DNA from 2 places in the Embleya sp. NPDC005575 genome. Region 2 is predicted to be linked to the other one. Evidence: riboswitches for the same ligand, from Rfam matches in the RefSeq annotation. Region 2 holds a riboswitch; the other holds the start of a gene.
The links. A riboswitch is a leader RNA that binds a small molecule or an ion and turns the genes downstream of it on or off. The one in region 2 is predicted to bind cobalamin.
Positions count from the first base shown of each region.

Region 1: it holds a riboswitch for cobalamin, as region 2 does, so the genes downstream of both, ABZS54_RS35685 ((2Fe-2S) ferredoxin domain-containing protein) here and ABZS54_RS09805 (CoA-acylating methylmalonate-semialdehyde dehydrogenase) in region 2, are expected to answer to the same signal.

Region 1 is NZ_JBEXCV010000165.1:2,958-8,083, forward strand. It holds gene ABZS54_RS35675 (HEAT repeat domain-containing protein) at 1-1,779, opposite strand, end outside; partial or broken gene ABZS54_RS35680 (carbohydrate-binding protein) at 1,905-2,147, opposite strand; gene ABZS54_RS35685 ((2Fe-2S) ferredoxin domain-containing protein) at 2,180-2,632, opposite strand; cobalamin riboswitch at 2,767-2,923, opposite strand; gene ABZS54_RS35690 (GntR family transcriptional regulator) at 3,150-3,893, shown strand; gene ABZS54_RS35695 (ROK family protein) at 3,993-5,126, shown strand, end outside.
Region 2 is NZ_JBEXCV010000020.1:52,235-57,360, forward strand. It holds gene ABZS54_RS09795 (acetate/propionate family kinase) at 1-216, opposite strand, end outside; gene ABZS54_RS09800 (pyridoxamine 5'-phosphate oxidase family protein) at 804-1,256, shown strand; cobalamin riboswitch at 1,412-1,582, shown strand; gene ABZS54_RS09805 (CoA-acylating methylmalonate-semialdehyde dehydrogenase) at 1,780-3,279, shown strand; gene ABZS54_RS09810 (acyl-CoA dehydrogenase family protein) at 3,284-4,426, shown strand; gene ABZS54_RS09815 (enoyl-CoA hydratase/isomerase family protein) at 4,423-5,126, shown strand, end outside.

The sequences.
Region 1 (5,126 bases), on a different contig from region 2:
GCGCAACGCGCCGCGTCGGTGCAGCCGTTCACCGAGGTCACCGACGGCCTCGATCACCTCGTCCGGCACGACCGGTTCGGTGGTCTCCTCGCCCCGGTTCGCCACGAGGTCACCGACCGACCGCAGCAGCAGGTCCGCGAGCACGGGAATGCTGCGCGCATCGCCGTTGCGGGCCAGCCGGCACAGTGCGTCGACCGGCCGGTCCGCGTCGAGATCCGCAGTGAGCAGGGCGAGTTCGTCCGGATCGGGGATACCGAGATCGCTCGCGATCCGTTTCGGCAGCTCCCGGCGGTCGAGCCGGGCCCGCAACTCCCGGCGGGCGTCCGGATCGTCGGTGAGGTGCCAGACGAGTTCCAGGGCCCGGTCCGCCACCGCCCGCAGGTGTGGCACGACCACGCCGTCGGGATCGTCCATGCCCAGCCCCACGCGCAGGGCCGCGACCGTGCGCGGACCACCCATCACCTCCAGTGTGCCCAGCGCCGCCCGAGGAGCCCTGGGCAGGGCGGCGAGCACCGCGCCCTCCGCGCCGTCCGCGTCCCGGTGGCGCAGTTCGCGCAGGACGGACAGGATCGGCTCGGGCCGCTCCGAGGCGGCCAGTCGCGCGGTGAGCACCTCGACGACCGGCAGGTCGGCTGCCCCCTGGGCGGCCGCCGCGTGCAGCAGGTCCAGGCATCGAGGCCAGTGCGGATCGTCCTCCGAAACGGCCGTCAGGACCCGCACAACCTCGTGCCGCACGGTGAACAACACGATCGCGAAGTCCGCGGCGGACACGCGGTAGTCCGCGAGCGCCATCTCGATCACCGCCGGCACGTCGTCGGGCCGGACGAAGTGACCGCGTCGATGCATTGCCCGCAGACAGGCGACGAACGGCACGGCGAACAGCAGCGGGTCCATGCGCGCAAGCGCCGACAGTGCGGCCGTATCGCCGCGTTCGGCGAACTCCCCGACCAGTTCCAGGGCGCGCCGCCGCCGACTCCCCGGCAATCGCGGATCCGCCGCGATCTCGCGCAGCAGCCCGGAGAGGCCGAACCGGGCCGCGGTCTCCACGGCCTCGGGGTACTCCGTCACCAGCCGCCGCAGCGCCGACTCCAGGCCCGCCGGCGCGTCCCCGGCGGCCCACGGTTCGGCCAACTGGGCCAGCGCTCCCGCGACCACCCGCGCCCCGCCGGCCGGCTCCAGCAGCTCGACCAACCGGCCGCGCGCCTGCTCGGGCCCCAGCAGCGCGCCGTACACCCCCTCGCGCAGTACCCGCAGCGCCCCCGCGCGCAGCACCGGATCGGGCCGGGCGACCAGCCCGCGCAGGTAGTCGTCGAGGTCGGCCGGCGCGTCGGCGTCGATCGAGCCGACCGCCCGGTACAGCTCCTCGCCCGACGGTTCGGCCCGCACGGTCGCCTCGGGTCGGCCGATGATCTCGGCTCGCAACCAGGCGATCCGAACCTTGGCCGGCCAGGCCGCCGACCGCCATTCCGGCACCGGGACGCGCAGTCGCGCGTACGCCTCGGCCAGTACCGCCGCCGTCTCGGCCGGCCCTGCCGGCACTTCGGACAGCAGGCTCGCCGACTCCGCGGTCGAGCCCTGATCGGGCCGCCCGGCGCGTTCCCGGAGCAATACGACTCCGAGGTGGCGCGGCGCCGGGTCCGGATGTCCGATCAACTGCCGCAGCACCGCGACCGGGCAGGGCGTCGTCCCGTCGAAGTAGGCGGAGAGCCGGTCCACGTCGCCCCGGCGCACGGCGTCCGTCACGGCGTCCGTCACGGCGGCATGGTCGGAAGTCGTCATCGCTCGATCCTAGGCAGGCCGCCGAATCGGCACGAGCGAGTATTCGGCGGTGGGGGTCGACACGCGCCGGTGGTCCGGGATTCCGGCGGTCCCGCTCACCGGGTACCGGTCCCGCTGCGGTCCGGTCAGCAGGCGCCCAGGTCCTGCCAGACGCCCCATTGGCCGGTCGTACCCGGCTCCTCGCCCTGGGTCCACCACTTCGCTTTCCACGGGTGACCCTTGTGCGACACGGTGTTGTTCGCGACGTAGATCGCGGCGCGGTCCCACGCCGTCGTGGTGCACGTGCTCGGCGGGACGGTGGTCGGCGGTGTCGTCGGCGGCGTCGTGGTGGTGGGCGGTGTGGCGCCCGCGAACCGAACGGAGACTTCGCGGTCGGGCAGGCTCCCGGCATGAGCCCTCGTCAGGATTCCAACCCCTGCCTGGCCTTGCGGTTCGGTGTGAATTCGTACAGGTCCAACAGCCCCGGGGCATCCGCGACCCCCGGGCCGCCCGCCGCCGCCCACGCCGCTATCTCGCCGGTCGCTTCCCGGTCGTTGACCGTCCCGAACCAGGTCGGCCGGCCGCCCGCCGCACGGCCCGTCGGCGAGGGCTGCACCACGATCACATTGCCGCGCTCGCACGGGCCCAGACAGTCGCCGAGCCGGACCGCGACCCGAGTGCCGGTCAGCGCCGCGCCCAACGCCGCCAATTGGCCCGCGTGATCGGCACCCGCGATCTTGGCCGTGCCGCAACAGCAGCCCCGGCACACGGTGATCGTGCACGCGGCCGAGTCGGCGGACCGCGTGGCGGATTGCGCCGCGCGATCACGACGAGCGGCACGCTGCGAGCGGTCCGAGCGGTCCGAGCGGGTCATGGGAACTCTCCTTCGCGAGTTCGATCCGGGGTCCCGACCGGGACGACGCGGCGGCGCCGGCCACGAACACGCGACCGACCCTCCCGCGAGGCTCCGGTGGGCCGCGCACGGACGGGCCGCGCACGGGCGAAGGCAGGTCTTCGGACTCGTGGGCACGCCGGCCCGTCCGGGCACCGACACCTACCGGCCGTCGCTTCCCGGACACCGTGCTCGGCGTCCAGTGCGTGATGACGGCTCTCGTTCCCACTCACCGCTGCGGGGCAGTTCCGGGCTCACACCGGATTCCCTCTTGCGACACGCGCCCCCGGCCGGGGCGGTGAACCATTCGCGCAGGTCAGCTTAGGCGCCTCCGGTCCGGGCGCGGTGATGTGAGCCAGGTCACCGGCAACTTGGACCGACTTGGTCTGGACCTTTCGCAGTCGGACGCGGTTATATTCAACCGTCTTTAGTAAACCGAGCATGCAATAAGTCCGCGCCGCGCAGGCGTCGGTCAGCCGAGGGGGCGTCCGTGGGCAACATGGCGACATTGCCGGACGAGGCGGTCCTCGGCGAGCCCAAGTACTGGCAACTGCGCACCTCGCTGCTGAAGGCGATCGAAGAGGACTTCAGCTCCGGCGACATCCTGCCCAACGAGCGCGACCTCGCGGCCCGCTTCGGCGTCGCCCGGGCCACCCTCCGGCACGCCCTCGAACAGCTCGAACTCGAAGGCCGCCTGGTCCGCAAGCGCGGCGCCGGCACTACGGTCGCCGGACCGCGCGTGGACGTCTCGCTCAGCGCCGACGGCGAGGGCTGGCCCGGCGTGGACCTGCGCGACCGCGAGGTGATCGACTGCGCCACCATGTCGGTGACCGACCACTTCGCGGACACCCTCAAGGGCCGCCCCTCGGCCCTGGTGCACCGGCTGCGCCGCCGGCAGTTCTCCATGCGCCAGGTGGTCGGCCTGGAATGCCTGTACGTCTCCCGCGCCGTCGTGCCCTCGCTGTCCACCCGCGTCCCGGGCTTCGAGCGCGCCTCGCTGATGCTGCGCCAACTGCGCGGGCACCGCCTGGAGGGCCGGCACCGCGCAGTCGAACTGGGCGTGGCCGAGGCCGAGGAGGCGCGCTACCTGGAGCGTCCGCCGGGTACGGCCGTGCTGATCGTGACGACGACGTACACCGCGCTCGGCCGGACCGCCGCGGTCACCGTGGCGACCTACCGCGCGGACACCTGCCGGCTGGCGTTCGCCGAGGCGGGGCCGACCGCGTTGCGGCCCGCGTCCTGATTCGACGCGAAACCTGGGTACCATCCGCGCCTGAGCGACGACGGGCGCGACGGCCCGGACGCACGTACCGCGCGCCGGCGCGATGAGAGGACAAGAGCTGTGGCACAGGCGACCGGCGGAGACTCCTCCGTGGTCCGGCGGATCAACTCCGCAGCGACCCTGCGCGCGTTGCGCGGTGGCCAGGTGTCGACCGTGACCGCGCTCATGGAGGCCACCGGTCTGTCCCGCCCCACCGTCGAGGGTGTCGTCGACGGTCTGCTCGCCGAGGGCCTGGTCGTGGAGACCGCCACCGCCGAGAGCGAGGACGGCAGTCGTCCGCGCGGTCGGCCGGCCCGACGCTTCCGCTTCCACGCCGAGGCCGGTCACCTGCTCGGCATCGACGTCGGCGTGCACCATGTCCGGGTCGTGCTCGCGGACCTCGCCGGCACGATCGTCGGCCGGGCCGCACGCACCGTGGAGGAGGACTGCGAGACCGAGGAACGCCTGGAGCGGGTGCGCAGCCTGGTCAGCGAGACCCTGCGCCGGGCCCAGGTCTCCCGGGGTTCGCTGTGGGGTGTGGGCGTGGGCACGCCCGGGATAGTGGATACCGAAGGCGTGGTCACGCTCTCCTCGGCGATGCCGGGCTGGACCGGCCTGGACCTCGGCGGCCGACTCGGCCGCTCGTTCAGCTGTCCGGTCCAGGTCGAGAACGACGCCAACCTGGCCGCGATCGGCGAACGCTGGAAGGGCGTCGCGGTCGGTTCCGACGACATCGTCTACGTGATGGCCGGCCTCAGCCCGGGCGCCGGCTCGTTCATCAACGGCCGCCTGCACCGCGGCTTCGGCGGCGCCGCCGGCGAGATCGGCGCGCTGCACCTGCTGGGCCGCCAGGTCACTCCGGAGAATCTGCTGTCCACCACCGGCACGCCGCTGCCGCCGCTGGACGAGGCGGCCGTCGGCGAGGTGTTCCGGCACGCGGCCGAGGGCGACCGGACCGCGACCGAGGCGGTGGACCGGTTCGTCCAGCGACTGATCCACGACGTCACCGCGCTGGTGCTGGCGCTGGACCCGGAGATCGTGGTGATCGGCGGCTGGGCGGCCGGCCTCGCGGACGCGGTCCCGCCGCTGACCACCGAGCTGCGCCGGTTGTGCCTGCGGATGCCGCGCGTCGAACTGTCCGCACTGGGCGCCGACGGCGTGGCCCTCGGCGCCGTACGGGTGGCCCTCGACCGGGTCGAACACCGCCTGTTCGCG
Region 2 (5,126 bases):
CACGATGCGATGTCCGACGGCTTCGACGGGCCCGGCCGCGTGCACGAACTCGGCGAGCGCCGCGGACGGAAACGTGTCGGCGCAGCGCAGGTTCGAGGTGCACTCGATCGTGTCGTCCGACTCGACCACCGACACCTTCAGGCTCGACGAGCCCGCGTTGACGACCAGGACCCGACCGGGGACGGCTGACTGTGACCGGGTCGCGTCAGCGCTCATCGCGCACCACCACGTCGGCCGGGACGCGCCCCGGCTCGCGGCCGGCGGTGGGTCCGGTGCTGTTCGAACAACCGTACGGCGTACCGTGCTTCGCGGCGGCCGAGGAGGCGACGGCGCGCGGGTGGGCGGGGTGTCCCAGGATGGGCAAGGCAAAACACGGCGACGGCCTCCGAGGTCCATGCGTCGATGCGGTTTTCAGGACACCGCATCGCGCTTTCGCGCACCCGGGCCGAACGGCCCGGGGCCTGGGGCCGTACGGCCCTGACGCGTCGACGGCGCGCCAATCGAAACCATACCCATGCTCGGGCGGCCACGGGCAGTCACGACCGGGCTCGCACCGCCGCGCGCATCGGCCCCGCTCGGGGCCGGTCGGCCGAGCCGGCGTCTCGGCGACAACCGGCTGTTGGACCCGCCGATTCGGGCCGGTCGGCCCTGGTTCGGGCGTCACGCCCGCGGGAGGCTGAAGCCACGGCCCGAGCGCACGGCCGAGCGCGCCGGCATCGGGCGCGGCGTCGACAAGAGGGAACCGACCGACACAGGGCCGTTCGGCCCTGGTCGGCGCCCGGACGGGATTCGAGGGTTGAGAAATGAGCGAACACCCCGTGACAAAACGCGCCCTCGGCCGCCGGGAGACGTTGGAGCTGATGGCGAGCGCCCGGGTGGGCCGTGTCGTCGTCAGCGAGGGCGCGCTTCCGGCCGTTCACGTGGTGGCCTTCGCGCTCGACCGGGAGTGCGTGGTGTTTCGGGCTCCGCTCGGCTCCCCGCTCGCGAAGGCCGCACTCGATGCGGTGGTCGCCTTCCAGGCCGACCACATCGACCCGGCCGCACGGACCGGCTGGACCGGCACGGTCACCGGCCACGCCTCGCGAGTCCACGATCCCTCGGCCGTCGCCCATCTGGATCGCCTGCTCCCCGAGGTCGACGGCGACGAAGGGGAGCAGGCGTGGATCCGGGTCAGCTCGGAGTTCGTCACCGGTCTCCTCAGCCAACGCCGAACAATCGGCACGCCGTCCGCGGTTCCCGACGCCCAACAGGCGTAAAAGCCGCCGTTCACCCGGTATCCCCGGCGCATCCTCCGCCCGATCCCGAAATGCCGCGCCGCAACGCGGCCGATGGCCGGCGGGCCGCGGGCCGGTCGGTGACCGTACCGGGTGGAGCCGGCGCTGGACTTACTAGGACGTCCGACTATATCGTCTTCAACAACAAGGTCCGCGGTGCAGGGAAGTCGGTGTGAATCCGGCATGGTCCCGCCACTGTGACCGGGGAGTGCGCTGCCGCAGCACCAAGCCACTGGCGAAGGCCGGGAAGGCGGGCATCGTGCGTGGATCCGGAAGTCAGGATACCGGCCGCGGGTATATCCGTGTTGTCCACGAGGATGGAGCAAACACGCATGACACCGGTCCGCGCACCCGCCCCGGATGATCCTGCGAACGTCGAACTCCCCAGGAGTTCCTGATCATTTCGACGTCGACCCGCACCGGGCAACCACGCGCACCCGCGCCGAGGTTGCGTGGGCGGGTCATGCCCTCCTCCGGATCGCACCTGACGAGAGACAGGTCGTTCATGGTCCGCGAGCTTTCCCACTTCATCGGCGGCAAGCACGTCCTCGGTGCCTCCGGCGCGTTCGGCGACGTGTACGACCCCAACACCGGACGAGTACAGGCACGCGTTCCGCTCGCGGATCGCGCCGACACCCTGGCGGCGATCGCCGACGCCGAACGGGCACAACCCGCGTGGGCCGACTGGAACCCCCAGCGACGCGCCCGGGTTCTGGCCCGCTTCCTTCAACTGGTGGAGCCCGAACGCGAATCGCTCGCCCAGCTCTTGTCGGCCGAGCACGGCAAGACCATCGCCGACGCGCACGGCGACCTGCAACGCGGCCTGGAGGTCGTGGAGTTCGCCATCGGCATCCCACACCTGCTCAAGGGCGAGTTCACCGACAACGCGGGCACCGGCATCGACGTGCACTCGCTGCGTCAGCCGCTCGGCGTGGTCGCCGGCATCACCCCGTTCAACTTCCCGGCGATGATCCCGTTGTGGAAGATCGCCCCGGCCATCGCCTGCGGCAACGCGTTCGTGCTCAAGCCCTCCGAGCGCGACCCCTCGGTGCCGCTGCGCCTGGCCGAACTCTTCCTCGAGGCGGGACTGCCGCCCGGCGTCCTGAACGTGGTCCACGGCGGCAAGGAGAGCGTCGACACGCTCCTGGAGGATCCGCGCGTGCAGGCCCTGGGCTTCGTCGGCTCGACGGCGATCGCCGAGTACGTCTATACGACGGCCACCGCGAACGGCAAGCGCGCCCAGTGCTTCGGCGGGGCCAAGAACCACCTGATCGTGATGCCGGACGCGGACCTCGACCAGGTCGTCGAGGCGCTGATCGGCGCCGGATACGGCTCCGCCGGCGAACGCTGCATGGCCATCTCCGTCGCGGTGCCCGTCGGCGCCGAGACCGCCGACGCACTGGTGGACAAGCTCGTCGCCCGCATCGCCACACTGCGCGTGGGCCCCTCGCACGACCGGGACGCCGACTTCGGCCCCCTGGTGGGCCGGGATGCACTGGAACGGGTGCGCGGCTACCTGGACATCGGCGTCGCCGAAGGCGCCAAGCTGCTCGTCGACGGCCGCGACGTACGCGTACCCGGCCACGAGGACGGCTACTTCCTCGGCGCGTCGCTGTTCGATCACGTGACGCCCTCGATGCGGGTGTACCGCGAGGAGATCTTCGGCCCGGTGTTGTCGGTGGTCCGCGCGGCCTCCTACGAGGACGCGCTGCGCCTGGCGAGCGAACACGAGTACGGCAACGGCGTGGCGATCTTCACCCGGGACGGCGACACCGCCCGCGACTTCGGCCGCCGGGTGAACACCGGCATGGTCGGCGTCAACGTGCCCATCCCGGTGCCGGTGGCCTATCACACCTTCGGCGGCTGGAAGCGATCCGGATTCGGCGACCTGAACCAACACGGGCCCGACTCGATCCGCTTCTACACCCGGACCAAGACCATCACCTCGCGCTGGCCCTCGACCGCGCGCGAGAGCGCGAACTTCGACATCCCCACGATGGACTGACCCGGTGAGCGCGCTCACCGACGACCAGCTCGCGATCGTCGAAACCACCCGGGACTTCGCCCGCGAACACCTCTCCCCGCACGCGATCGAATGGGACCGCACCGGCCACTTCCCCGTCGACGTCCTGCGCAAGGGCGCCGACCTCGGCCTCGGCGGCATCACCGTCCGCGAGGACGAAGGCGGTTCGGGGCTCGATCGACTCGACTCCGCACTGATCTTCGAGGCGCTGGCCGGCGGCTGCCCGACCATCGCCGCCTACTACTCCATTCACAACATGGTCGCCTCGATGATCGACCGGCACGGTACGCCGGAGCAGCGCGCACGCTGGCTTCCGGGTCTGTGCTCGATGCGCGAACTGGCCAGCTACTGCCTGACCGAGCCGGGAGCGGGATCGGATGCCGCCGCTCTGACCACCCGTGCGACCCGCGACGGCGACGACTACGTCCTGCACGGGGTCAAGCAGTTCATCTCCGGCGCCGGATCCTCCGCGGTGTACGTGGTGATGGCGCGCACCGGCGCGGACGGCGCCCACGGGATCTCCGCGTTCGTCGTGGAGGCCGACACCGACGGGCTGTCTTTCGGGCCGAACGAGCGCAAGATGGGCTGGCACGCCCAGCCCACTCGTCAGGTGGTCCTGGAGGGCGTGCGGGTGCCCGCGGCGCACCGGCTCGGCGCCGAGGGCGACGGGTTCAAGATCGCGATGGGCGGCCTCGACGGCGGCCGGATCAACATCGCCGCCTGCTCGCTGGGCGGCGCGCAGGCCGCGCTTGAGGCCGCCGTGAGCCATCTCACCGACCGCGAGGCGTTCGGCGCGCGGCTCATCGACGCGCAGGCCCTGCGGTTCCAACTCGCGGACATGGCAACGGAACTCGAGGCCGCCCGCACGCTGGTGCGACATGCCGCCTCCTCGCTCGACGAGGGCGACCCCAGGGCACCACAACTGTGCGCGATGGCCAAGCGGTTCGCCACCGACACCGCCTTCTCGGTGGCCGATCGCGCGCTGCAACTGCACGGCGGATACGGCTACCTCGCCGACTACGGCATCGAGAAGATCGTTCGCGATCTGCGGGTGCACCGCATTCTCGAAGGAACCAACGAGATCATGCGCGTGATCGTCGCGCGCGGACTGATCGGAGCAGCCCGATGACCCCCACCACGGACCGGGACCCGGTGCTGACCCACCGGCAGGCGGCACTGGGCCGGATCGTCCTGAACCGGCCCAAGGCGCTCAACGCGCTCACCCACGACATGGTTCGGCGGATCGACGCCGCACTCACCGCGTGGGAACACGACGACGGCGTACGGCTGGTGGTGATCACCGGCGCGGGCGAACGCGGCCTGTGTGCGGGCGGCGACATTCGTGCCATCCACGCCGACGCCGTCGCCGGCGGCACCGCGAGCCTGGACTTCTGGCGCGACGAGTACCGGCTCAACGCCCGCATCGCCCGCTACCCCAAGACGTACGTCGCCGTCATGGACGGCATCGTGATGGGCGGTGGCGTCGGCATCTCCGCGCACGGCGCGCTGCGCATCGTCACCGATCGCTCGACGATCGCCATGCCCGAGACCGGAATCGGCTTCGTTCCGGACGTGGGCGGCACCCACCTGCTCGCCCGGGTCCCGGGCGAGTCCGGCACGCATCTGGCGCTGACCGGATCCGCGATCGGCCCCGGCGACGCCATCGCCTGCGGCCTCGCCGACCACTTCGTGCCCTCGCACCGCCTCGACGCGATGATCGATGCGCTGGCCACGCGCGAACCGGTGGACGTCGTCGCGCGCTTCGCCGAGCCGGCGCCGGCCGGCGAACTCGCCGGGCGGCGCGGCTGGATCGACGCGTGCTACGCGTG